Regions from separate parts of the Streptomyces sp. NPDC046261 genome, predicted to be linked through region 1. Evidence: riboswitches for the same ligand, from Rfam matches in the RefSeq annotation. Region 1 holds a riboswitch; each other region holds the start of a gene.

Region 1 (7,390 bases):
AAAGTGCTGGACGTGGCCACCGGGACGGGTGAGACCGCCGGGGCCCTGTATCACCGCTGTGTGGGCCCACGCGGACGTGGGCGCGTCACCACAATCGAGATCGACCGCACGGTGTCCATGCGGGCCCGCGAGCGGCTGTGTGCGGCCGGGCTGTACCCGGACGTGGTCGAGGGCGATGGGTTCAAGGGCTACGCGGACCACGGACCGTACGACCGCATCCTCGCCACTGTGGGGCTCCGGGAATCCCCCGGGGTGTGGCTGCCGCAGATCCGCAAGGGCGGGATCATCGTCGCCCCATGGGGCACGCACTACAGCAACGCGGACGCCGTGGTCCGCCTGAGGGCGAATGACGGAATCGCGCTCGGCCGCTTCACACGCCCGGTGGAGTTCATGAAGATCCGAGCCCAGCGTTCACCCCGGCGGCCGCACGCGGAATACGTTCCGGCGGGCACGTTCAACAAGGCGGAGACCTCCGCCACAGCCGTTACCGAGTCCGAGTTCGTCACCGGGCGGTACACCGCCCTGCCGTTCGCTCTGGGCCTCCGCGTGCGGAACTGCGTCCAGGCCGTGGCCGACGCACGCGATGGCGCGCGCCCCGTGTGGTTCTACGGGCTGGGTGACCGTTCCTGGGCCTGTGTGATGTTCCGCGACGGGGAGGAAACGCGTGTTTGGCAGTCGGGTCCGCGCCGACTGTGGGATGACGTGGAAGCTGCCTTTCGGTGGTGGCAGAAGCAGGGCAGACCCACACATGACCGGTTCGGGCTCACCGTGACACCGGATAGACAAGAGGTGTGGCTCGACACGCCGGGCGACTCCTGGCCGGTGTGAAGCGACGTGGTGGCCCCGGTCCGCGTGCAGCGGGCCGGGGCCATTCGCGTCTACGATCTCCGCAGCACCGCAGGTCAGGGCTTCTTTTTCGCCGCCTCGGCCTGTTCTGCCGTTTTGAAGGCGATGCCATCCAGGATGTCGTGCTCGCTGACGACGACCTCGTGGGCGCCGGTCCGCTCCATCACGCACAGCAGCACGAGCGCCCCCGCGGCGATGACGTCGACGCGGCCCGGGTGCATCACGGAGATCGCCGCCCGCTGCTCGTGGGTGGAGCCGATCAGCTCGTGGGTGATCTCCCGGACCCGCTCCAGGGAGACGCGTGAGTGGTGGATGGCGGCGGAGTCGTACTCCCGCAGCCCCAGCGCGATCGCCGCGACCGTGGTGACCGAGCCGGCCAGGCCGACGAGCGTACGGGCCTCGGTCAGCGGCACCGTCTGCTCGGCGACGTCCAGCGCGGCCTCGACGTCGGCGCGTATCGCCGCGATCTGGGCGGGCGAGGGCGGGTCGGTGACGACGCCGTCGACCACGAGGTGACGTTCCGTCATGCGCACGCAGCCCACGTCCACGCTGCGCGCCGCGCGCACGTGCTCCTCGCCGACCACGAACTCGGTCGAGCCGCCGCCGATGTCCACGACCAGGAACGGCTTGGCCAGATCGTCGCGCCCGGCCAGCTCCCGGGTGGCGCCGGTGAAGGAGAACTCCGCCTCCTGGTCACCGCTGATCACCTCGGGCTCCACGCCCAGGATCTCCACGACGCCACGCACGAAGTCCTCGCGGTTCTCCGCGTCCCGCGAGGCGGACGTCGCCACGAAGCGCACCCGCCGCACGCCGTGCGCCGCGATGACCTCGGCGTACTCGCGGCACGCGGCGAACGTGCGCTCCAGCGCCTCCGGCGCCAGGCGGCCCGTACGGTCCACGCCCTGGCCGAGCCGGACGATCGTCATCCGCCGGTCGAGCTCCTTGAGTTCACCGGTGGCCGGATCGGCGTCCGCGACGAGCAGGCGGATGGAGTTGGTACCGCAGTCGACGGCGGCGACGCGCGTCATGCGCATCCCTCGCCCGAGTCGCCGCACGGGCTCACGCACGGGCCCTTGGCCCACCACTCCGGCAGCAGCGCCAGCGCCTCGTCACCGAAGGGGTTCACGCCGGGGCCGGCCACCAGCGAGTGCCCGACCAGCACGTGCAGGCACTTGACCCGGTCCGGCATGCCGCCGGCGCTCGGGAAGCCCTCCAGCACCTCGATCGCGTCGCGGCGGGCGAGGTAGTCCTCGTGCGCGGCCCGGTAGGCGGCGGCCAGCTCCGGGTCGGTCGCCAGCCGGTCCTGCATCTCCTTCATCAGCCCCGAGCCCTCGAGCGTGCCGATCGCGGACGCGGCACGCGGGCAGGTCAGGTAGTACGTCGTCGGGAACGGCGTGCCGTCCGGCAGCCGGGGGGCCGTCTCGACCACGTCCGGCTGACCGCAGGGGCAGCGGTGCGCGATGGCGCGCAGCCCGCGCGGCGGGCGCCCCAGCTGCTCCTTGAACGCGGCGATGTCCGCGTCGGTCGGCTCGGTGGGCTCGGTCTTCGGAGGAGGGGTGTCCATGTGCTCGCTCGTGCTCGCTCGGTCGTGTCGAAGGAATGTGCAGGGTCAGCGGTGGCCGTCGGAGGTGTCCACGCCGTCGAAGAGGTTGCTGTACCAGGGCCGGTCGGCGGCGCCCTCGTCCCTGCGCTGCCTGGTGCCGCCGCTGCCGTCCGCCACGGTGTAGCCGGTCTCCCCGGGCCGTACGAAGTGCAGGTGCTCGCGCGCCTGCTGCTCCACGTACGCCGGGTCCTCGAGCCGGGCCTTCTCGTCGCGCAGCCGCTTGACCTGCTCCCGCGCCTGCTCGGTGCGGTGCCGCTGCTCGGCGATGTCCGAACGCTGGGTGACCCACTGGCGCATGGGGTAGGCGAGGGCGACGACGAGGGAGCAGACGACGAGCGCGAGCAGCGCCGCCCGGCCGGTGAGCCGGCTGCGCCGCGGGGGCCCGGCACGGTAGACCCGGGCCGCGGACGGCCCCTGCACGAGCGCCGTGCCCAGCGCCTTGAGCCTGGTCGCGGTGGAGAACCGGTCCGCGCCCACGTCGCCTCCCCTGGAGAGTCCGCTACGAACGTACGTCCCCGGACACGGTACGGGACCGCGGCCGGGGACGTACGGAGACTGGCGAGAAGGTCAGCCCTTGCGGTGCTTACTGGTTCGCGGAGCGGAACCGCGGGAAGGCGCTGCGGCCGGCGTAGACCGCGGCGTCGTCGAGGATCTCCTCGATGCGCAGCAGCTGGTTGTACTTGGCGACGCGCTCGGAGCGGGCCGGGGCGCCGGTCTTGATCTGGCCGCAGTTGGTGGCTACGGCCAGGTCGGCGATGGTGACGTCCTCGGTCTCGCCGGAGCGGTGGGACATCATGCACTTGAAGCCGTTGCGCTGGGCCAGCTCGACGGCGTCCAGGGTCTCGGTGAGCGAGCCGATCTGGTTGACCTTGACCAGCAGGGCGTTCGCGGAGTTCTCCTCGATGCCGCGGGCCAGGCGCTCGGGGTTGGTGACGAACAGGTCGTCACCGACGAGCTGGACCTTGTCGCCGAGCTTCTCGGTGATGGTCTTCCAGCCGGCCCAGTCGTCCTCGAACAGCGGGTCCTCGATGGAGACCAGCGGGTACGCCTCGACGAGCTCGGCGTAGTACTCCGTCATCTCGGCGGCGGAGCGGTCCTTGCCCTCGAACGTGTAGACGCCGTCCTTGTAGAACTCGGAGGCGGCGACGTCGAGCGCCAGGGCGATGTCCTGGCCGGGGGTGTAGCCGGCCTCCTTGATGGCCTCGAGGATGAGGTCGAGGGCCTCGCGGTTGGAGCCGAGGTTCGGGGCGAAGCCGCCCTCGTCGCCCAGGCCGGTGGCCAGGCCCTTGGCCTTCAGCACCTTCTTGAGGGTGTGGTAGACCTCGGTGCCCCAGCGCAGGGCCTCGGAGAAGGACTCCGCGCCGATCGGCGCGATCATGAACTCCTGGATGTCCACGTTGGAGTCGGCGTGCGAGCCGCCGTTGAGGATGTTCATCATCGGAACGGGCAGCAGGTGCGCGTTCGGGCCGCCCAGGTAGCGGAAGAGCGGCAGGTCGGAGGCCTCGGAGGCGGCGTGCGCGACGGCCAGGGAGACGCCCAGGATGGCGTTGGCGCCGAGCGAGCCCTTGTTGTCGGTGGCGTCCAGGTCGAACATCGCCTGGTCGATCAGGCGCTGCTCGGTGGCGTCGTAGCCGACGAGCTCCGGGCCGATCTGCTCGATGACGGCCAGGACGGCCTTCTCGACGCCCTTGCCCAGGTAGCGGTTCGGGTCACCGTCACGCAGCTCGATGGCCTCGAAGGCACCGGTGGAGGCGCCGGACGGCACGGCGGCACGGCCCGTGGAGCCGTCGTCGAGGCCGACCTCGACCTCGACCGTGGGGTTGCCTCGCGAGTCGAGGATCTCGCGAGCTACGACGACGTCGATGGACGGCACGAGGGTCTCCTTCGTGGTGTGTCTGGAGTTCTGCAGCACGAGCCTAACGGGCCCCGGAGGCTGCGCCCGCCCTTGGACCGGCCACCGGACCGAAAATTGGCACAAAAGCCGAGATCACCGGATGAATGGTCGGTGTGTTCGCTCAACGGGAAAGACGACCGGCCGCACCGGGGCCCGTGGCGGCCCCGGAAAACGGCGGAGCCCCGCTCCGATGCGGCTCGGGGGGAAGACGCATCGGAGCGGGGCGGTCCCGCGGATGAGCGCGGCGCTCAGCCGGTGATCAGCTGAGGTGCAGCTTCTGACCCGGGAAGATCAGGTCCGCGTTGTCGATGATGTCCTTGTTGCGGTCGAACAGCTTCTGCCAGCCGCCGTCGACCTTCTTGGCGTCGGCGATGGAGCCGAGGGTGTCGCCTTCCTTGACCTCGTACTCGCCGTCACCCTGCTTGACCGTCTTGGGGGCGGCGTGCTTCGGGGCGGTCTGCTTGGGGGCCGGGGCCTCCTCGGCGGTCTCCGCCTGCGGCTTGGCGTGCTTGGGCGCGGAGGGGCGCTCGGCACGGTCGGCGCGGCTCTTGGTGGAGGTCTCGCCCGCGGCGGCGGAGGAGGACTTCGTGGACTTCTTCTTGACCACGGAGCCGGAGCCGGAGGTGTCGACGTTGGCCTTCGCGCCACCGGCGGTCAGGCCGCCGGCACCGGCGCAGCCCCAGGCGCCCGGGCCCTGCATGGCGAGGAGACGCTCGGCGGTGGCGATCTGCTGGGCCTTGGTGGCCAGGTCGGCGCGCGGGGCGTACTGCGTGCCGCCGGCGGCCTTCCAGGAGGACTGCGAGAACTGCAGGCCACCGTAGTAGCCGTTGCCGGTGTTGATGGACCAGTTCCCGCTGGACTCGCACTGGGCGACCTTGTCCCAGGTCGAAACGGAGGCGGCGTTGGCGGAGGTCGCGACCATCAGCGGGGCGGCCACGGCGACGCCGGTGACGCCGGCGAGCGTGACGATGCGGACGGCCTTGGACGGACGACGGTGCTTGCCCTTGGACATAAGTCGGTTTCCTCACCGACGCCTACGAGGTGAGCTGTCGGGTTCGGGCTGTGAGTTTGCCCGGCCCGGTGCGCGGCTGCGCTCCGGGCTTCACCCCAAGCCGTCCCGCTCCCTCGACCGTGAGGCCGTCGGACCGGTCCGGCGCCTTACCTTGGTTCCCCCGCTCCTGCCAACGGCGCTTGCGCGACGACTCCCCCGGCCGCCGGCAGGATTCGGCGTGGCGACCGTGGTGCTCGCGGTGGCGAGCGGTGACGACGTTAAACACAGGCGGCCGACGGGTTCAAACCCCACTTTTCAGCCACAGTTGCTGGAAGTTACCCGCAGGAACCTCCTGTTTCCGCAGGTGGGAGGGGGTTTGAGCAGAACGGACGAGCTCCGTCCAGCCCAAAGTCAACGAGACCCATGTCTCACTTTCGACTGGAACGGACATTCGCCCCGAACCCCCCGGCTAGGGACGGATATCGAGCCGCTGACCAGGCTGAATGAGATCCGGATCGGATCCGACAACTTTTTCGTTCTTCTGATAGATCGTCTGCCAGCCGCCGGTGACCGAGTGGTCCTCCGCGATCGCTGACAGGTTGTCACCGGGCTTGACGGTGTAGTCGGTCGCGCCGGGTACGCCCGTCCGGGCGTCGGCGCCGTCGCGCGAGGGGCGCTGGGGCTCGTCCGAACGCGGCGGCTCGGCGCGGTGCTTGCCCGTGCCCGGCTCCCCGGCCGCGTCGTCGCCCGGCGTGCGCGGGGCGGTCGGCGCGGGGTCGGTGGGCGCGTGGTCGGTGGGCGTGCCCGAGGGCGTGGTGGAGGGGGACGGCGTGGTGGACGGTTCGGCCGAGGGGTCCTTGCGGTGCTTGCCGTCCGGCTTTCCGGAGGTCTCGCCCGCGGGGGCGGAGGGGTCGGTGGACGGGCTCGGCGTGCCGGGCGACTTCGATGCGCCGGGCGCGGGTTCGGTGGTGCCGGGGGCGCGGTCGGCGGGCGCGGACTTCGTGGGCTCCGGCGTGGCGGGAGCGGTGCGCTCGGGCGCCGGCTCGCGGGTCGGCTCCGGCTCGGGGCTCTGGGTGCGTCCGGGGTTCACGTCGGGCGCCGGGGCGTCCTTCGACAGACCCGAACTGACGGCGCAACTGCGCCAGGCGTCGGGGCCCTCGGCGGCCAGGATCCGCTCGGCGACGGCGATCTGCTGGGACCTGCTGGCCAGGTCCGGGCGCGGCGCGTAGGAGATGCCGCCGTTGTTCTCCCACATCTGCTGGGTGAGCTGGAGGCCGCCGAAGAAACCGTTGCCGGTGTTGGCGCTCCACAGCCTGCCGCTCTCGCACTGGGCGACCTTGTCCCAGGTGCCCGTGTCCGCGGCCGTGGCCGCGGTGGCCGCCATCAGCGGCATGGCGATGCCCGCCCCCGTCACCCCCGCCGCGAGCACGATGGCGGGTATCTGACGGGGGCGGCGATGTCTTCCGTTCCCGAAACGCATGGGCTGGCCTCTCGTGTGGCGGCTGATGTGGTCGTCGAACATAGCGACGGGTCCGGGTCGTCACAAGCCGGTGTAGCCGAGGTCACGCGAAGGTCACGCGAGGTGACCGGTCGTCATGCGGCGGGCGGAGCAGGGGTGAACGCGACGGGCAAAGTGCGCAATCCGCGCATGATCAGACCCCCTCGCCAGCGCAGGTCCTCCGGCTCCGCGGCCAGGTGGAGATCGGGCAGCCGGCGCAGCAAAGTCGCGAGCGCCACCTGGCCCTCCAGGCGCGCCAGGGGGGCGCCCAGGCAGTAGTGGATGCCGTGTCCGTAGCCCAGGTGCTGGTTGTCGCGCCGGGCCAGGTCAAGGGTGTCGGGGTCGGCGAACCGCTCGGGGTCGCGGTCCGCGGCGGCCAGGACGACGAGTACGGGATCGCCCTCGGCGATGCGCTGTCCGCCGAGGGTCAGGTCCCGGGTGGCGAACCGCCAGGTCGCCAGCTCCACCGGCCCGTCGTAGCGCAGCAGCTCCTCCACGCCGGTGGCCAGCAGGCTCTCCTCGCCCTCGCGCAGCGCGCGCTGGAGGCGCTCGCGCTGC
Region 2 (7,390 bases), on a different contig from region 1:
GGCGTCGTCGGGCGTGATGGGGCGGATCTGGGCGGTGCCCCCGTCGCGCAGCACGACATCGGCTTCCCAGTGGGCCGGGTACGCATGCTCGGACGGCGTCTGCATGGGGCCAGCGTAAGGCCGTCCACCGACAGCGGGTGGTGGCGTGCGGCCCCTGGTCGCGGGCCGGACGGCCCCATCCGGGCCTGAGCGGTCGCGCGCAGGGGCATCGCGCGCCCCGTGCGACAATGGTCTAGACAACCAATATCGACTTGAAGGGCAACACCATGGTTGAGCGCCGCGTAAACGTCGGCTGGGCCGAGGGCCTGCACGCCCGGCCCGCGTCGATCTTCGTCCGTGCGGCGACGGCCGCCGGCGTCCCGGTGACGATCGCCAAGGCCGACGGCAACCCGGTCAACGCCGCGTCCATGCTCGCCGTGCTGGGTCTGGGCGCCCAGGGTGGCGAGGAGATCGTCCTCGCCACCGAGGCGGACGGTGCCGAGGCCGCGCTCGACCGTCTGGCCAAGCTGGTCGCCGAGGGGCTCGAGGAGCTTCCCGAGACCGTCTGATCCACCGGGCCCGCTCCGTATACCGCGGGTGTGTGCGACGGGGCCGCGGCGGCCGACTCGAGGCAGCCGCGGCCCCGTTGTCCGCGCCGCCCGCGTTGTCAGCGGGAATGCCCGTGAATTACCCGCCGCTATTCGCACACGGATAGCGGCTCATTGTTAAGAACGCGCGCCCGCCGTGTTGACGGATTGTTTCGGGCCCGGCATCCGGTTCGCGTCCGCGGGCCGCCACTGCCGGAATGTCCCGGGCGAACGGCCGGCCCGGGCGACGGCCAGGTTCCGCGCCCGCTCGGCGTCCCCGCGGGCCACCGCGTCCACCAGCGCCCCGCACGCCTGCCAGCTCTCCAGCGGCCGGACCGGCGGCTCGGCCGCGTACACCCAGGCGATCTTGCGCCGCAGCTGGGTGAGGAGCGCCGCCAGGCTGGGGCTGCCGGACGCCTGGGCGAGGGTCTCGTCGAACCACTCGCCCAGCGGACGCAATTCACTGGCGCGGCCCGTACGCGCGCGCTCCTGGCCGAGGCGGACCAGCCCCCGCAGGACCTTCAGATGAGCCTCGGTACGCCGCTGGGCGGCCCGGGCGGCGCCCAGCGGCTCCAGCAGGGCGCGGACGTCGAGCAGGTCGGCGGCCTCGCGCTCGGTGGGTTCGGCGACACAGGCGCCGGCATGCCGCCGGGTGGTCACGAAGCCCTCGGAGGCCAGGGTGCGCAGCGCTTCGCGCACCGGCACCCGGGAGACGCCGTAACGGCGTGCCAGGAGTTCCTCGATGAGCCTGCTGCCGGGTGGAAAGGTGCCGGAGACGATGTCGTCGCGGATCGCCGTGCACACGGCGTGCGCGGAAATACCGCCCCTCTTGTGCACTACCTCGTCATCGCCGTTCACGTACGGCCCCGCATGGGTGTACCTCCGACTTATGACTTAACCCCCGTGTATCACGGCCGATTGACGCCCGTTCAGTGACTCTATGGCAACCGGGTGGGATTTCCGATGGGTCCGCCGATTCATGGATATCTTTTGGCCAAACGCGAAGGCCCCGGCCGTGGGGCCGGGGCCTTGCGCGAAGAGTGGTGCCGCGACGCGTTCTACAGGCTGACGCCGTGGGCGCTCATGTAGGCGATCGGGTCGATGTCGGAGCCGTAGGTGGCGCCGGTGCGGGCCTCGAAGTGCAGGTGCGGGCCGGTGACGTTGCCGGTCGCGCCGGAGAGGCCGATCTGCTGGCCCGGGGTGACCGTCTGGCCGACGGAGACGTCGAGGGACGACAGGTGGGCGTACTGGGTGTACGTGCCGTCGTTGTGCTTGATGACGACGTTGTTGCCGTACGCGCCGCCCCAGCCGGCCTCGACGATGGTGCCGGCGGCGACCGAGCGGACCGAGGTGCCGGTCTCGGCGTGGATGTCGATGCCGGTGTGGCTGCCGGAGGACCACAGGCCGCTGGAGGCCTTGTAGGAGGTGGAGACGTAGGAGCTGTCGATCGGGCTCACGTACGTGCCCAGGCGCTTGCGCTCCTCGTCGCGGGCGGCGCGCTCCTTGGCGGCGCGCTCCTCCTCGATCTTGCGCTTGGCCTCTTCGGCGCGCTGCTTGGCCTCGGCGGCCTTCTGCTTGGCCGTGGCCTCGGCCTGGAGCCGGATGGCGGCCTCGTCGGCGGCGCTGCGCTGGGTCTCGGCCTGGGCGTCGACGTTGTCGGCCATGACGTCACCGATGACGATGGCCTGGGTCAGGCCGGTGTCCTCGGTGCGGTGGCCGTCGTCGGTGGAGGCGAAGGCCGGGGCGGCGACGCCGGCGACCACACCCGCGGCGGTGAGGGTGGCTATGCCCGCCACATTGGCGCTGACACGCGCGGCTCGACTCGGACGACGGTGCTTACCCATGCCTGGGCGATCCTTTCCTTCCTTCTCGCCTACCGGGTTAGCTGACGGGTTCGGAGCAGGAAGGTCTCCTACGGCTCCCTCGTGAAAGGGACCCGATTCACCCCAGGGACGTTTGGGTCCCCGGCTCCCCTTGGCTGGTGCCTCGGGGACTCGGCGATGGCTGCCCGGGACCGCGGTTGCGGCTCCGATCTGACGGACTGCCGCCCTGACGCTAATCCGCGTCGGATTCGAACGGCAAACAGAACGGGGCTTTTATGACCTACGCCACACGACCAACGTGCAACCACTGCATGAAATTGGACATAAGGGAGGCGCGTGTGCCTCATCGGGCTCACGCGCCTCTCTTGTCCGCTCATATCCGGCACGGAGTACGGGAATACGGCGGCTGAACCTCCGTCAGGCAGCTCCGTCCGTCAGGCGGGGATGACGGTCACCTCGCCGATGCCCAGCGCCTTGACCGGCTCGAGGATCTCGGCGGCGTCACCGACGAGGACGGTGACCATACGGTCGACCGGGAACGCGCTGACGACGGCCGCCGTGGCCTCCACCGTGCCGGTCTCCGCCAGGCGTTCGTACAGCCGCGCCTGGAAGTCGTCCGGCAGGTACTGCTCGACCTGGTCGGCGAGGGTGCCCGCGACGGCCGCCGCCGTCTCGTACTTCAGCGGTGCGACGCCGACCAGGTTCTGCACGGCGACGTCACGCTCGGCCTCCGTCAGGCCCTCCGCGGCCAGCGTCCGCAGCACCGTCCACAGGTCCTCGAGCGCCGGACCGGTGTTGGGGGTGTCCACGGAGCCGCTGATGGCGAGCATGCCCGTGCCCGTGGCGCCCTGGGCCGGGGGCACCGAGCGCAGCACCTGGCCGAAGGCGCGGACGCCGTAGGTGTAGCCCTTCTCCTCGCGCAGGACGCGGTCCAGTCGGGAGGTGAGGGTGCCGCCTAGGCAGTACGTGCCCAGCACCTGGGCGGGCCAGACGCGCTCGTGCCGGTCGGGTCCCGCGCGGCCGATGAGCAGCTGGGTCTGGACGGCGCCGGGGCGGTCCACGATCACGACGCGGCCGGTGTCGTCCGCGGTGACCGCGGGGACGGGCCGGGGCTCGGCGCTCGAGCCGGTCCAGGCGCCGAGGGACTCGGCGAGGGCCTGGTCGAGGTCGATGCCGGTGAAGTCGCCGACGATCACGGCCGTCGCCGTGGCGGGGCGGACGTGGTCCTCGTAGAAGGCGCGCACGGCGGCGGCGTCGATGCGCTTGACGGTCTCCTCGCTGCCCTGGCGGGGGCGGGAGAGCCGGGAGTCGGCCGGGAAGAGCTCGGCGGACAGCGCCATGGCGGCCCGGCGGGCGGGGTTGGCCAGCTCGTGCGGGATCTCGTCCAGCCGGTTGTTCACGAGGCGCTCGACCTCGTCGGCGGGGAAGGCCGGGGCGCGCAGGGCGTCGGCGAGCAGGCCGAGGGCCTTGGCCAGCCGGGAGGCCGGGACCTCCAGGGACAGGCGCACGGCGGGGTGGTCGGCGTGCGCGTCGAGGGTGGCGCCGCAGCGCTCCAGCTCGGCGGTGAAGTCCTCGGCGCTGAGCTTGTCGGTGCCCTCGGAGAAGGCACGCGCCATGATCGTGGCCAGCCCGTCCAGGCCCTCGGGCTCGGCCTCCAGGGGCGCGGCCAGGCTGATCTCGACGGCGACGACCTGCTGGCCGGGGCGGTGGCAGCGCAGCACGGTGAGGCCGTTGGACAGCCGGCTGCGGTCGGGGGCCGGGAACGCCCAGGGGGTGGCCTGCCCGGGCTTGGGCTGCGGGTGGAATTCCATCGTCGCGGTGGTGGTGCTGGCGGATGCGGCGTCGCTCACCGGTCCGTCTCCTCTTCGTTCTGGTCGGCGTCGCCGTCGGACTGGGGTGAGGTCGGCTCGTACACCAGCACGGCCCGGTTGGCGGGGTGCAGCCGGGCCTTGGCGACGGCCTGCACCTCCTCGGGGGTGACCTCCAGGACGCGCTGCACGGCGGTCAGGGCGAGCTGCGGGTCGTCGAAGAGGACGGCGAAGCGGCACAGTTCATCGGCCCGGCCGCTGACGGTGGCGAGCCGGTCCAGCCACTCGCGCTCCAGCTGGGCCTGGGCGCGCTCCATCTCCTGCGGGGTCGGCCCCTCGACGGCGAAGCGGGCCAGCTCCTCGTCGACGGCGGCCTCGATCGCGCTCACCTCGACGCCGCCGGACGCCTTGACGTCCAGCCAGCCGAGCGAGGGGGCGCCGGCCAGGCGCAGCAGGCCGAAGCCGGCGGCGACGGCCGTGCGGTCGTGGCGGACCAGACGGTTGTGCAGGCGGGAGGACTCGCCGCCGCCGAGGATGGTCAGGGCGATGTCGGCGGCGTCGGCCTCGCGGGTGCCGTCGTGCGGGAGGCGGTAGGCGGCCATCAGCGCACGGGAGGGCACCTCCTCGAGCAGGACCTGGCGCAGCTCCTCGCCGATGGTGTCGGGCAGGGAGCCGTCGCGCGGGGGCTGCTTGCCGTCGTGGGAGGGGATGGACCCGAAGTACTTCTCGATCCAGGCGAGCGTCCGCTCGGGGTCGATGTCGCCGACGACCGCGAGCACGGCGTTGCCGGGCGCGTAGTACGTGCGGAAGAAGGCGCGCGCGTCCTCCAGGGAGGCGGCGTCCAGGTCGGCCATGGAGCCGATCGGCGTGTGGTGGTACGGGTGGCCGTCGGGGTAGGCCATGGCCGTCAGCTTCTCGAAGGCTGTGCCGTAGGGCACATTGTCGTACCGCTGGCGGCGCTCGTTCTTGACGACGTCGCGCTGGTTCTCCATGGACTCGTCGTCGAGCGCGGTGAGCAGCGAGCCCATCCGGTCGGCTTCCAGCCACAGGGCCAGCTCCACCTGGTGGGCCGGCATGGTCTCGAAGTAATTGGTGCGCTCGAAGCTGGTGGTGCCGTTGAGCGAACCGCCGGCGCCCTGCACCAGCTCGAAGTGGCCATTGCCCTTGACCTGCGCCGAGCCCTGGAACATCAGGTGCTCGAAGAGGTGGGCGAGGCCCGTGCGGCCCTTGACCTCGTGCCGCGAGCCGACGTCGTACCAGAGGCAGACGGCCGCGACAGGGGTCAGATGGTCCTCGGAGAGCACGACCCGGAGGCCATTGGCCAGGCGGTGCTCGGTCGCTGTCAGGCCGCCGGAACCGGCCTGTTGCGTGGCCGTGTGACCCATGGGCATGTACGTCCCTTCGATCTCTTGAGATCTCGCGGTGCCTCGCGACGACTCGCGTGATGAACAGTGCTGTCACTGTATGCAAGCGCGCTGACATCTGGCGAAGTTCCCGACCGGTCGTACCCGTCCCGGACGGGTCGCGGTAGGGGTTGTCAGTGGAGCGGTCCACAATGGTCGGCGTCAGACCCGCCTCGGCAATCGATCGAAGGAGCAGCAGCCGCGATGGCCCGCCGCAGCACGAAGACCCCGCCGCCGGAAGAGTTCGAGGAGCGCATCCTCGACATCGACGTCGTCGACGAGATGCAGGGCTCCTTCCTCGAGTACGCCTACTCGGTCATCTATTCCCGGGCCCTGCCCGACGCCCGGGACGGTCTCAAGCCCGTCCAGCGCCGCATCCTGTTCCAGATGAACGACATGGGGCTGCGCCCCGAGCGTTCGTATGTGAAGTGCGCCCGGGTCGTCGGCGAGGTGATGGGAAAGCTCCACCCGCACGGCGACGCCTCGATCTACGACGCCCTGGTGCGCATGGCGCAGCCGTTCTCCATGCGGGTGCCGCTGGTGGACGGGCACGGCAACTTCGGCTCGCTCGGCAACGACGACCCGCCGGCGGCCATGCGGTACACCGAGGCCCGGATGGCGGCGGCGACGTCGCTGATGACGGAGTCGATCGACGAGGACACCGTCGACTTCGCGCCGAACTACGACGGCAGCGAGCGGGAGCCGGTCGCCCTCCCGGCCGCGTATCCGAACCTGCTGGTCAACGGCACGACCGGGATCGCGGTCGGCATGGCGACGAACATGCCGCCGCACAACCTCGGCGAGGTCATCGCCGCCGCCCGGCACCTGATCAAGCACCCGGGCGCCGATCTCGACACGCTGATGAAGTACATCCCGGGCCCCGACCTGCCCACGGGCGGCCGGATCGTCGGCCTGGGCGGGGTGCGCGACGCGTACGAGACGGGCCGCGGCACCTTCAAGATCCGGGCCACCGTCGCCGTGGAGAGCGTGACCGCCCGCCGCAAGGGCCTGGTGGTCACCGAGCTGCCCTTCACGGTCGGCCCGGAGAAGGTGATCTCCAAGATCAAGGACCTGGTCGGCGCGAAGAAGCTGCAGGGCATCGCCGATGTGAAGGACCTCACCGACCGCTCGCACGGCCTGCGTCTGGTCATCGAGATCAAGAACGGCTTCAACCCCGAGGCCGTGCTGGAGCAGCTGTACAAGCTGACGCCGATGGAGGAGTCCTTCGGCATCAACAACGTCGCGCTGGTGGACGGCCAGCCGCTGACGCTGGGCCTCAAGGAGCTGCTGGAGGTCTATGTCGACCACCGCTTCGAGGTGGTGCGCCGGCGCAGCGAGTTCAGGCGTGGCAAGCGGCAGGACCGGCTGCACCTGGTCGAGGGTCTGCTGGTGGCGCTCGTCGACATCGACGAGGTCATCCGAATCATTCGATCGAGTGAGAACGCGGCGGCGGCGAAGGCGTCACTCGTGGAGCGCTTCTCGCTCTCCGAGGTGCAGACGCAGTACATCCTCGACACCCCGCTGCGCCGCCTGACGAAGTTCGACCGGATCGAGCTGGAGTCCGAGCGGGACAAGCTCAACAAGGAGATCGAGGAGCTCACCCGGATCCTGGAGTCCGACACCGAGCTCCGCAAGCTCGTCTCGTCCGAACTGGCGGACGTGGCGAAGAAGTTCGGCACCGACCGGCGCACGGTGCTGCTGGAGTCGGCGGGCGCCCCGGCCTCCGCGGTTCCGCTGCAGGTCGCGGACGACCCGTGCCGGGTGCTGCTCTCCTCCACCGGGCTGCTGGC
Region 3 (7,390 bases), on a different contig from region 1:
GCGCGGCGCCGACCGCCTGGTGAAGAAGCTGCTGTCCGAGGGCGTGCGCGCCGCCGCGCTGCACGGTGGCAAGAGCCAGCCGCAGCGCAACCGGGTCCTGGACCAGTTCCGCACCGACCAGGTCACCGCCCTGATCGCGACGAACGTCGCGGCACGCGGCATCCACATCGAGGGCCTCGACCTCGTCGTGAACATCGACCCGCCGGTCGACCACAAGGACTACCTCCACCGCGGCGGCCGCACCGCCCGCGCGGGCGAGTCCGGCACGGTCGTCACCTTCGTGCTGCCCGAGCAGCGGCGCGAGATGAGCCGCATGATGACCACGGCGCAGATCACCCCGAACGTCATGAAGACCTACCCGACCGACCCGGAGCTCGCCCGCATCACCGGTGCCCGCGAGCCCAGTGGCGTCCCGGTCGTCATCGCGGCCCCGGCCCCGGCCCAGCCGCAGGGCGCCGGCAAGTCCCGCTCGCGCGGTTCCGGTTCCGGCGGGGGCGCCGGTACGTCCGGCGGCTCGCGCGGCAGCCGGGGCGGCCGCGGCCGCACCCGTACCGACGCCGCGGGCGCTCCCGCCGCGGGCGGTTCCGGCAGCGGCAACGGCGGCGGGCGTCCCTTCCGCGGCTTCGGCGGCAACGGCGGCGGCGAGGGTTCGCGCCGCTCGGGCGGCACCCGCCCGGGCAACGCCGTCGGCCGCCCGCGCCGCGGTGGCGGCGGCGGTGGCGGTCGCCGGTCGGCGGCTTCCTGACGCTTGCGTCACGCTGACGGTGTGACGCAGACGTTGTGACGTTCTGACGTGCAGCACAGAGGCGGGGTCCGGTTTTCCGGGCCCCGCCTCTGTGCTGCTCCGCCCTTCGCGGAAAAGGCCCCGTCCGGCGCAACACCGTTCGCGACGGCGCGCCCGCTGCGCAAGGGTGGAACGCGATGCCCAGGGACGGCGGCCGGTCAGGAGAACGCACGGTGGGGATGTCAGAGGCGCGCGAGCCCCGGTCGGAGCCACCCGTCGCGCACGGCCACCGGGCCCGTCTGCGGCAGTCCGTGGCGCGTCGGCTGCCCGCGGCCCTGATCCTCTCGGGCGTCGTCTTCGACGTCCTGACCCCCTCCCACTACTCCTCCGCCCCCTTCTTCGCCTGCTCACCCCTCATCGCGGCAGCGATGCTGTCCCATGGCGCCACGCTCGTCACCGCCGTCACGGCCCTGACCGCCATGACCACCCTCACGATCACCCGCCGGGTGCCCGAGACGGGCGAGGCCGTCACCGAGGTCGTGACCGTGCTGGCCGTCGCCGCCCTCGCCCTCGGCATCAACCGCGTCGTACGCCACGGCGACCGCAAGCTGGCCTCCGCCCGGTGCATCGCGGAGGCGGCCCAGCGAGCCGTGCTGCCCGCGCCTCCCGCCCGCATCGGCGGACTGCGCGTGGCCGCGCGCTACCTGGCGGCGCAGGCCGACGCCCGGATCGGCGGTGACCTCTTCGCCGTGCAGGAGACCCCGTACGGCGTGCGCGCCATCGTGGGCGACGTACGCGGCAAGGGGCTCGGCGCGGTGGAGGCGGTCGCCGTCGTGATCGGCGCGTTCCGGGAAGCGGCGGAGCACGAGCGCACGCTGGAGGGGCTCGCCGTGCGATTGGAGCGCGCGTTGCAGAGGGAGGGCGCCCGGCGCGCGAACCTCGATGAGAGCGAGGGCTTCACCACCGCCGTACTCGCCGAGGTCCCGCCCGGCACCACCGCGCTGCGCCTGGTCAACCGCGGCCATCCGCCGCCGCTCCTGCTCCACGCCGACGGCACGGTCGGCGAGGCGTACCCGGGCGCTCCGGCGCTGCCGCTCGGCATGGGGGAGCTGGGGATGTGGCCCGACCGCGTGGAGGAGTGGGAGTTCCCGGCGGGGTCCACGCTGCTGCTGTTTACGGACGGGGTCACCGAGGCGCGGGATGCGGAAGGCAACTTCTACAACCCGCGGGAGCGCCTCAACGGCAAGCAGTTCAGGAACCCGGAGGCGCTGCTCGACGCCCTCACGGCGGATGTCGTCCGGCACGCGGGCGGCCCGGCCGACGACGACATGGCCCTGCTCGCCATCCGGCGCGGTGACGGCCGCCACCGCCCCGCCGTCATCACCCACACACTCACCCGGACCACCACCCGTACCGTCCGCGTTCGGACGGATAACAACTGACGAACGGTCAGCGGACGCGCTCCGCGCGATCCGCCCAAGAGGCGTGCCATTTCGTGCATTCGGCTTGGAATCCGGTGGCGATGTCTATTAACGTTCGATAACGCAGCGCGGTCGTTGCAGCCGCCGCAAGAGGCGGCGCCGCGCGCCTTCGCCGAATCCCGTGGGCGGAACCGGGGAACCATCAACTCTGGGGTGAATCGGACCGCGCGCCGGCCCGTAGGAGACCTTCCTGCTCCGAACCCGTCAGCTAACCCGGTAGGCGAGTAGGAAGGAAAGGAGTGCGCCTCCGTGGCGTCCAACAGGCCTGCTCTCGACGACGGTTCGCATGACTCTTCGTACGATTCCGCGTACGACTCTGCGTATGACTCCGCGTACGACTCGCTGTATGACTCCGACCCTGTGAACGGCGCTCCGGGTGAGGCCCCGGCCGGTCCAGCCTTCGCCCCTGACGACACCGCCTTCGCCGGCTTCGACGCCGGCGAGGGCTTCGACGCCGGCTCCGGCTCCGAGACCGAGGAGACCTGGAGCGAGTGGAATCCGGCCGAGGGCACCACGGCGGCGCCCGTCCGCGGCAGGCACCGTGTCGTCAAGCAGCGCGGCGGCACGATGGCCCGCAGCGGCGCGGTGCTGGGCGTCGGCGTCATCGCGGCGGTCGGCGCGGGCGGTATGGCGAGCGCGCAGGACCGCCCGCCGACGCCGATATCCGTGCCCGACCTGGCGCAGAAGCTCCCGGGCGTCGGCTCCCTCATAGCCGGCGGCGAGGAGAAGCAGGCCGCGAACTCCGAGGCCGACCACGCGGAGGCCGGGCCGGCCGCCGAGGCCCCGGCCGTCGTGGCGGCCACGCGCAGCACCGCGGACGCCGGCGAGGCGCTGCGCGCCCGCATCCTGCAGCAGGCCGAGCGCCAGCAGGACGCCGCCGACGAAGCCGCGCGGGAGAGCGAGGCGCGGGCCGCCGCCGAGCAGCAGCGCAAGGCCGCGGCGGAGAAGGCCCAGGCGCACGAGGCACGGGAAGCGCAGGAAGCCCAGCAAGCGCAAGAGGCCCAGGAGGCGCGGGCGGCGGCGCGTGCCGCCGAGGCGGAGCCACAGGGGGCCGGTCCGGGCGAGGCCGAACGGCCCGCCGCGCCGGCGAAGCGCTCCCCGGCTGCCGCCGGAAAGCGCGGTTCCGTCGCCGCCGGCTCGTACACCCTGCCCGTGGGCTCGTACACCCTCACCGCCGGCTTCGGCCAGGCCGGCAGCATGTGGTCCGCGAACCACACCGGCGAGGACTTCGCCGCCCCCACCGGCACCCCCGTCAAGGCTGTGAGCGGCGGTACGGTCACGCAGGCCGGGTGGGCCGGCGCGTACGGCTACCGCATCGTGCTGACGCTCGGCGACGGCACCGAGATCTGGTACTGCCACCTGTCGTCGATGGTGGTCACGTCCGGGAAGGTCGGTACGGGCACGGTCATCGCCCGCGTCGGCGCGACCGGCAACGTCACCGGCCCCCACCTGCATCTGGAGGTACGGCCGGGAGGCGGCTCACCGGTGGACCCGCTGTCGTGGCTGCGCGCGAAGGGACTGCGGCCGTAACCGACGGCGGTGGCCGGCGGACGGACGGAGACGGGCGGCCGCCGCAACCGCAGAGAGGCAGCCGGGTTACAGGCGGCCCGGATCTGATTTGCCGGGAATGTTCTGCGTGCGATCGGGAAATCAGAGCATGTGACGACGACCGCGACGACGATCAGCACGTCAGTGCCCTCCCGCCTGGACCGGCTGCCCTGGTCCCGGTGGCACTGGACCGTGGTGATCGGCCTCGGGACCGTCTGGATCCTGGACGGCCTGGAGGTGACGGTCGTCGGGAACATCGCCGGCCGCCTCTCCGAACAGGGCAGCGGCCTGCCGATCACCTCGGGCGGGGTGACGGGCCTGGCGGCCGCCCTCTATGTCGCGGGAGCCTGCTCCGGCGCGCTGTTCTTCGGCCGGCTGACCGATCTCTTCGGCCGCAAAAGGCTCTTCATGGTCACGCTCGCGGTCTATCTGGGCGCGACCGCGCTGACCGCGCTGTCGTACCACTCCTGGTGGTTCTTCCTCTTCCGCTTCCTGACGGGCTTCGGCATCGGCGGTGAGTACGCGGCCATCAACTCCGCCATCGACGAGCTGATCCCCGCCGTCTACCGGGGCCGCGTCGACCTGATCATCAACGGCAGCTTCTGGCTCGGTGCGATCGCCGGCTCCCTGCTGTCGATACTCATGCTCGACACCAGCATCTTCGCCAAGGACGTCGGCTGGCGGCTGACGTTCGGGCTCGGGGTCGTGCTGGGCCTGGTCATCCTGCTCGTACGCCGCCATGTGCCCGAAAGTCCACGCTGGCTGTTCATCCACGGCAGGGGCGAAGAAGCCGAATCCCTGGTGACGGCGATCGAAAAACGCATCGAGGCGGAGAAGGGCACCCCGCTGCCACCCGCCAAAGGCAGGCTCGTCATCCGTCAGCGGAAGAGCTTCGGCTTCCGCGACATCGCCCGCACGGTCTTCTCCGACTACCGCAGCAGGGCCGTCCTCGGCCTCGCCCTCTTCATCGGCCAGGCGTTTCTCTACAACGCGATCACCTTCGGCTTCGGCGCCATCATCACGCGGTTCTTCGGCGTCTCCACCTCGCACACCGGCTATTTCTTCGCCGTCATAGCAGTCGGCAACTTCCTCGGCCCGCTGCTCCTGGGCAAGCTCTTCGACACCGTCGGCCGGCGCATCATGATCACCTCGACGTATCTGCTGGCCGGACTGCTGCTCTTCGGCACGGCCTGGCTCTTCGGCGCCGGCCACCTGAACGCCGTGACGCTCACCGCCTGTTGGGCCGTCGTCCTCTTCTTCGCCTCGGCGGGCGCCAGCAGCGCCTACCTCACGGTGTCCGAGATCTTCCCGATGGAGACCCGGGCCATGGCCATCGCCTTCTTCTACGCGGTGGGCACGGCAGCGGGCGGCATCAGCGGCCCGCTGCTCTTCTCGGCACTGACGCAGAGCGGCGTCATCGGCGACACCGTGCTGGCCTTCGACATCGGCGCGGCCCTGATGTGCATGGGCGGCGTCGTGGCCGCGTTCCTGGCCGTACGGGCGGAAGGCCGCTCCCTCGAGGACATCGCCACACCCCTGTCCGTCCACCCTCCGGAGCCCCTGCCGTCCCCGGCGCCCGCGCCCGCGGAATAACCGTTCCGGCAGGGGCGTTGACATACCGCATGGCTGACATTCACCGGAAGATCGGCACACTCTCCGTCCACCCGCTGGCCCTCGGCGGCAACGTCTTCGGCTGGACCGCGGACGAAAAGCAGTCCTTCGCCGTCCTCGACGCCTACGCGGAAGCGGGCGGCAATTTCATCGACACCGCGGACGTCTACTCCGCCTGGGCGCCCGGCAACGAGGGCGGCGAGTCCGAGACCATCATCGGCGACTGGCTCACCGCGCGCGGCAACCGCGACGACATCGTCATCGCCACCAAGGTCGGAAACGGCGTCCCCGAATACCGCGGCCTGGCGGCGGACACCATCAAGACGGACGTCGAGGCATCGCTGCGCCGCCTCCGCACGGATTACATCGACCTCTACTACACGCACGTCGACGACACGTCCCAGCCGGTGGAGGACATCATCGCGACGCTGGACGGGCTGGTGAAGGAGGGCAAGGTCCGCGAGATCGCCGCCTCCAACATCACGGCGGACCGGCTGCGGCAGTCCCTGGACTTCTCGGACCGTTCCGGCCTCGCGAAGTACGTGGCCATCCAGCCCCACTACAGCCTGGTCTCCCGCGACACCTACGAGGGCGAACTGCAGGCCGTGGCCGCCGAGTACGGCCTGGCGGCCATCCCGTACTTCGCCCTGGCCTCGGGCTTCCTGACCGGCAAGTACCGCCCGGGCACGACGGTCGACAGCGCCCGCTCGGAGGGCGCGGCCAAGTACTTGCGCTCGGAGCGGGGCCTTAAGGTCCTCGCCGCCCTGGACGAGGTGGCCGCCGCCCACAACGCCGAGGTCGCCACGGTGGCCCTGGCCTGGCTCGCGGCCCAGCCGACGGTGGCCACACCGCTGGCGAGCGCCCGTACGGTGGAGCAGCTTCCGCCGCTGCTGGCGGTCGCCGACCTGAAGCTGACGGAGGCGGAGCTGGCGCTCCTGACGGAGGCGTCGGCGTAAGCGCGGGAGCGGCGCTCCCCTCAGGCGCGCCGCTCCACAGCCCAGGACGCCAGCGCGACGGCCCCGGCGACGGCGAAGACGGAAGGCCAGGCGCCCACCTTCCTGGCCAGGGGATGGGACCCGGCGAACGCGGCGACGTACAGACCGCTGAGCGCGGCGGCGGCCCCGGCACCGGCCTTCCGGTTCCACTCCTTGGCGGCCACAGCACCGGCCGCGGCCAGCACCGCCCCTCCGAGCGGCCGCTGCTTGGTCCACCGGGCGACGCCGTACCCGCCGACGAGCCCGCTCGCCGCCACAACGGACGCCGGGATTCCGCTGACTGCTGCTGCCATAGCCGGGCAACCTCCGCATCAAGAGACCATCGAGACCATCAAGACCGTCTGTCTCATCTGACCTCCGAGGCTAACCCGGTCCGCCTGGAGGGCCCGATGCGCCCTGGTAGCGACACCCCGGTGACCGACATGCTGGAACGCATGCCCTTACCGCGCGGAGGTGGTCCGGTGAACGACGCCCGTGGAACCGACGAGAGCAACGAGACCGACGAGGCGGCAGGACGGCGCAGTGCCGCCCGCCTCATCGAGGAGGCCCTGGGCTTCCTGTATCCCGCCGCTCTGCGCGCGGCGGCCGAGGTGGGGGTCGCCGACCACCTGACCGCCGGCCCGCGCACGCCGGCGGACCTGGCGAAGGCGACGGGCACCGACGCGGACAGCCTCCACCGTGTCCTTCGCCTGCTGGCCACCCGGGGCCTGTTCGAGGAGGACGACCAGGGCCGGTTCCGGCTGACGCGGGCCGGCGACGCACTACGGTCCGACGCGCCCGTGTCCGTCCGCCCGGCGATCCTGATGATCACGGACCGGACGATGTGGCTGCCGGCGGGGGAGATGACGCGCTGCCTGAAGGAGGGCACCTCGGCGTTCGACCGCATCTTCGGCATGCCGTTCTTCGACTACTTCACCCAGGACGCGCAGACCGCCGCGATCTTCCACGAGGGCATGGCGTCCATGTCCGACGCGGAGAACCAGCCCATCGCCAAAAGCTGCCCCTTCCCGGAGAAGGCCACAGCCGTGGAC

What was found. A riboswitch is a leader RNA that binds a small molecule or an ion and turns the genes downstream of it on or off. The one in region 1 is predicted to bind cyclic di-AMP.
Region 2: it holds a riboswitch for cyclic di-AMP, as region 1 does, so the genes downstream of both, ABZ956_RS20555 (peptidoglycan DD-metalloendopeptidase family protein) here and ABZ956_RS14795 (transglycosylase family protein) in region 1, are expected to answer to the same signal.
Region 3: it holds a riboswitch for cyclic di-AMP, as region 1 does, so the genes downstream of both, ABZ956_RS24585 (M23 family metallopeptidase) here and ABZ956_RS14795 (transglycosylase family protein) in region 1, are expected to answer to the same signal.

What each region holds. Positions count from the first base shown of each region.
Region 1 is NZ_JBEYZU010000006.1:335,380-342,769, reverse strand. Features, by position in the region: gene ABZ956_RS14820 (protein-L-isoaspartate(D-aspartate) O-methyltransferase) at 1-828, shown strand, start outside; gene ABZ956_RS14815 (Ppx/GppA phosphatase family protein) at 903-1,874, opposite strand; gene ABZ956_RS14810 (DUF501 domain-containing protein) at 1,871-2,410, opposite strand; gene ABZ956_RS14805 (septum formation initiator family protein) at 2,456-2,926, opposite strand; gene eno (phosphopyruvate hydratase) at 3,033-4,322, opposite strand; gene ABZ956_RS14795 (transglycosylase family protein) at 4,603-5,355, opposite strand; cyclic di-AMP (ydaO/yuaA leader) riboswitch at 5,360-5,509, opposite strand; gene ABZ956_RS14790 (transglycosylase family protein) at 5,804-6,763, opposite strand; gene ABZ956_RS14785 (cytochrome P450) at 6,928-7,390, opposite strand, start outside.
Region 2 is NZ_JBEYZU010000011.1:98,608-105,997, reverse strand. Features, by position in the region: gene ABZ956_RS20570 (GNAT family N-acetyltransferase) at 1-105, opposite strand, end outside; gene ABZ956_RS20565 (HPr family phosphocarrier protein) at 267-548, shown strand; gene ABZ956_RS20560 (GntR family transcriptional regulator) at 705-1,385, opposite strand; gene ABZ956_RS20555 (peptidoglycan DD-metalloendopeptidase family protein) at 1,625-2,410, opposite strand; cyclic di-AMP (ydaO/yuaA leader) riboswitch at 2,422-2,576, opposite strand; gene ABZ956_RS20550 (pitrilysin family protein) at 2,824-4,200, opposite strand; gene ABZ956_RS20545 (pitrilysin family protein) at 4,236-5,582, opposite strand; gene ABZ956_RS20540 (DNA topoisomerase IV subunit A) at 5,805-7,390, shown strand, end outside.
Region 3 is NZ_JBEYZU010000017.1:32,175-39,564, reverse strand. Features, by position in the region: gene ABZ956_RS24595 (DEAD/DEAH box helicase) at 1-745, shown strand, start outside; gene ABZ956_RS24590 (PP2C family protein-serine/threonine phosphatase) at 964-2,166, shown strand; cyclic di-AMP (ydaO/yuaA leader) riboswitch at 2,306-2,443, shown strand; gene ABZ956_RS24585 (M23 family metallopeptidase) at 2,566-3,735, shown strand; gene ABZ956_RS24580 (MFS transporter) at 3,865-5,346, shown strand; gene ABZ956_RS24575 (aldo/keto reductase) at 5,376-6,320, shown strand; gene ABZ956_RS24570 (hypothetical protein) at 6,341-6,652, opposite strand; gene ABZ956_RS24565 (methyltransferase) at 6,821-7,390, shown strand, end outside.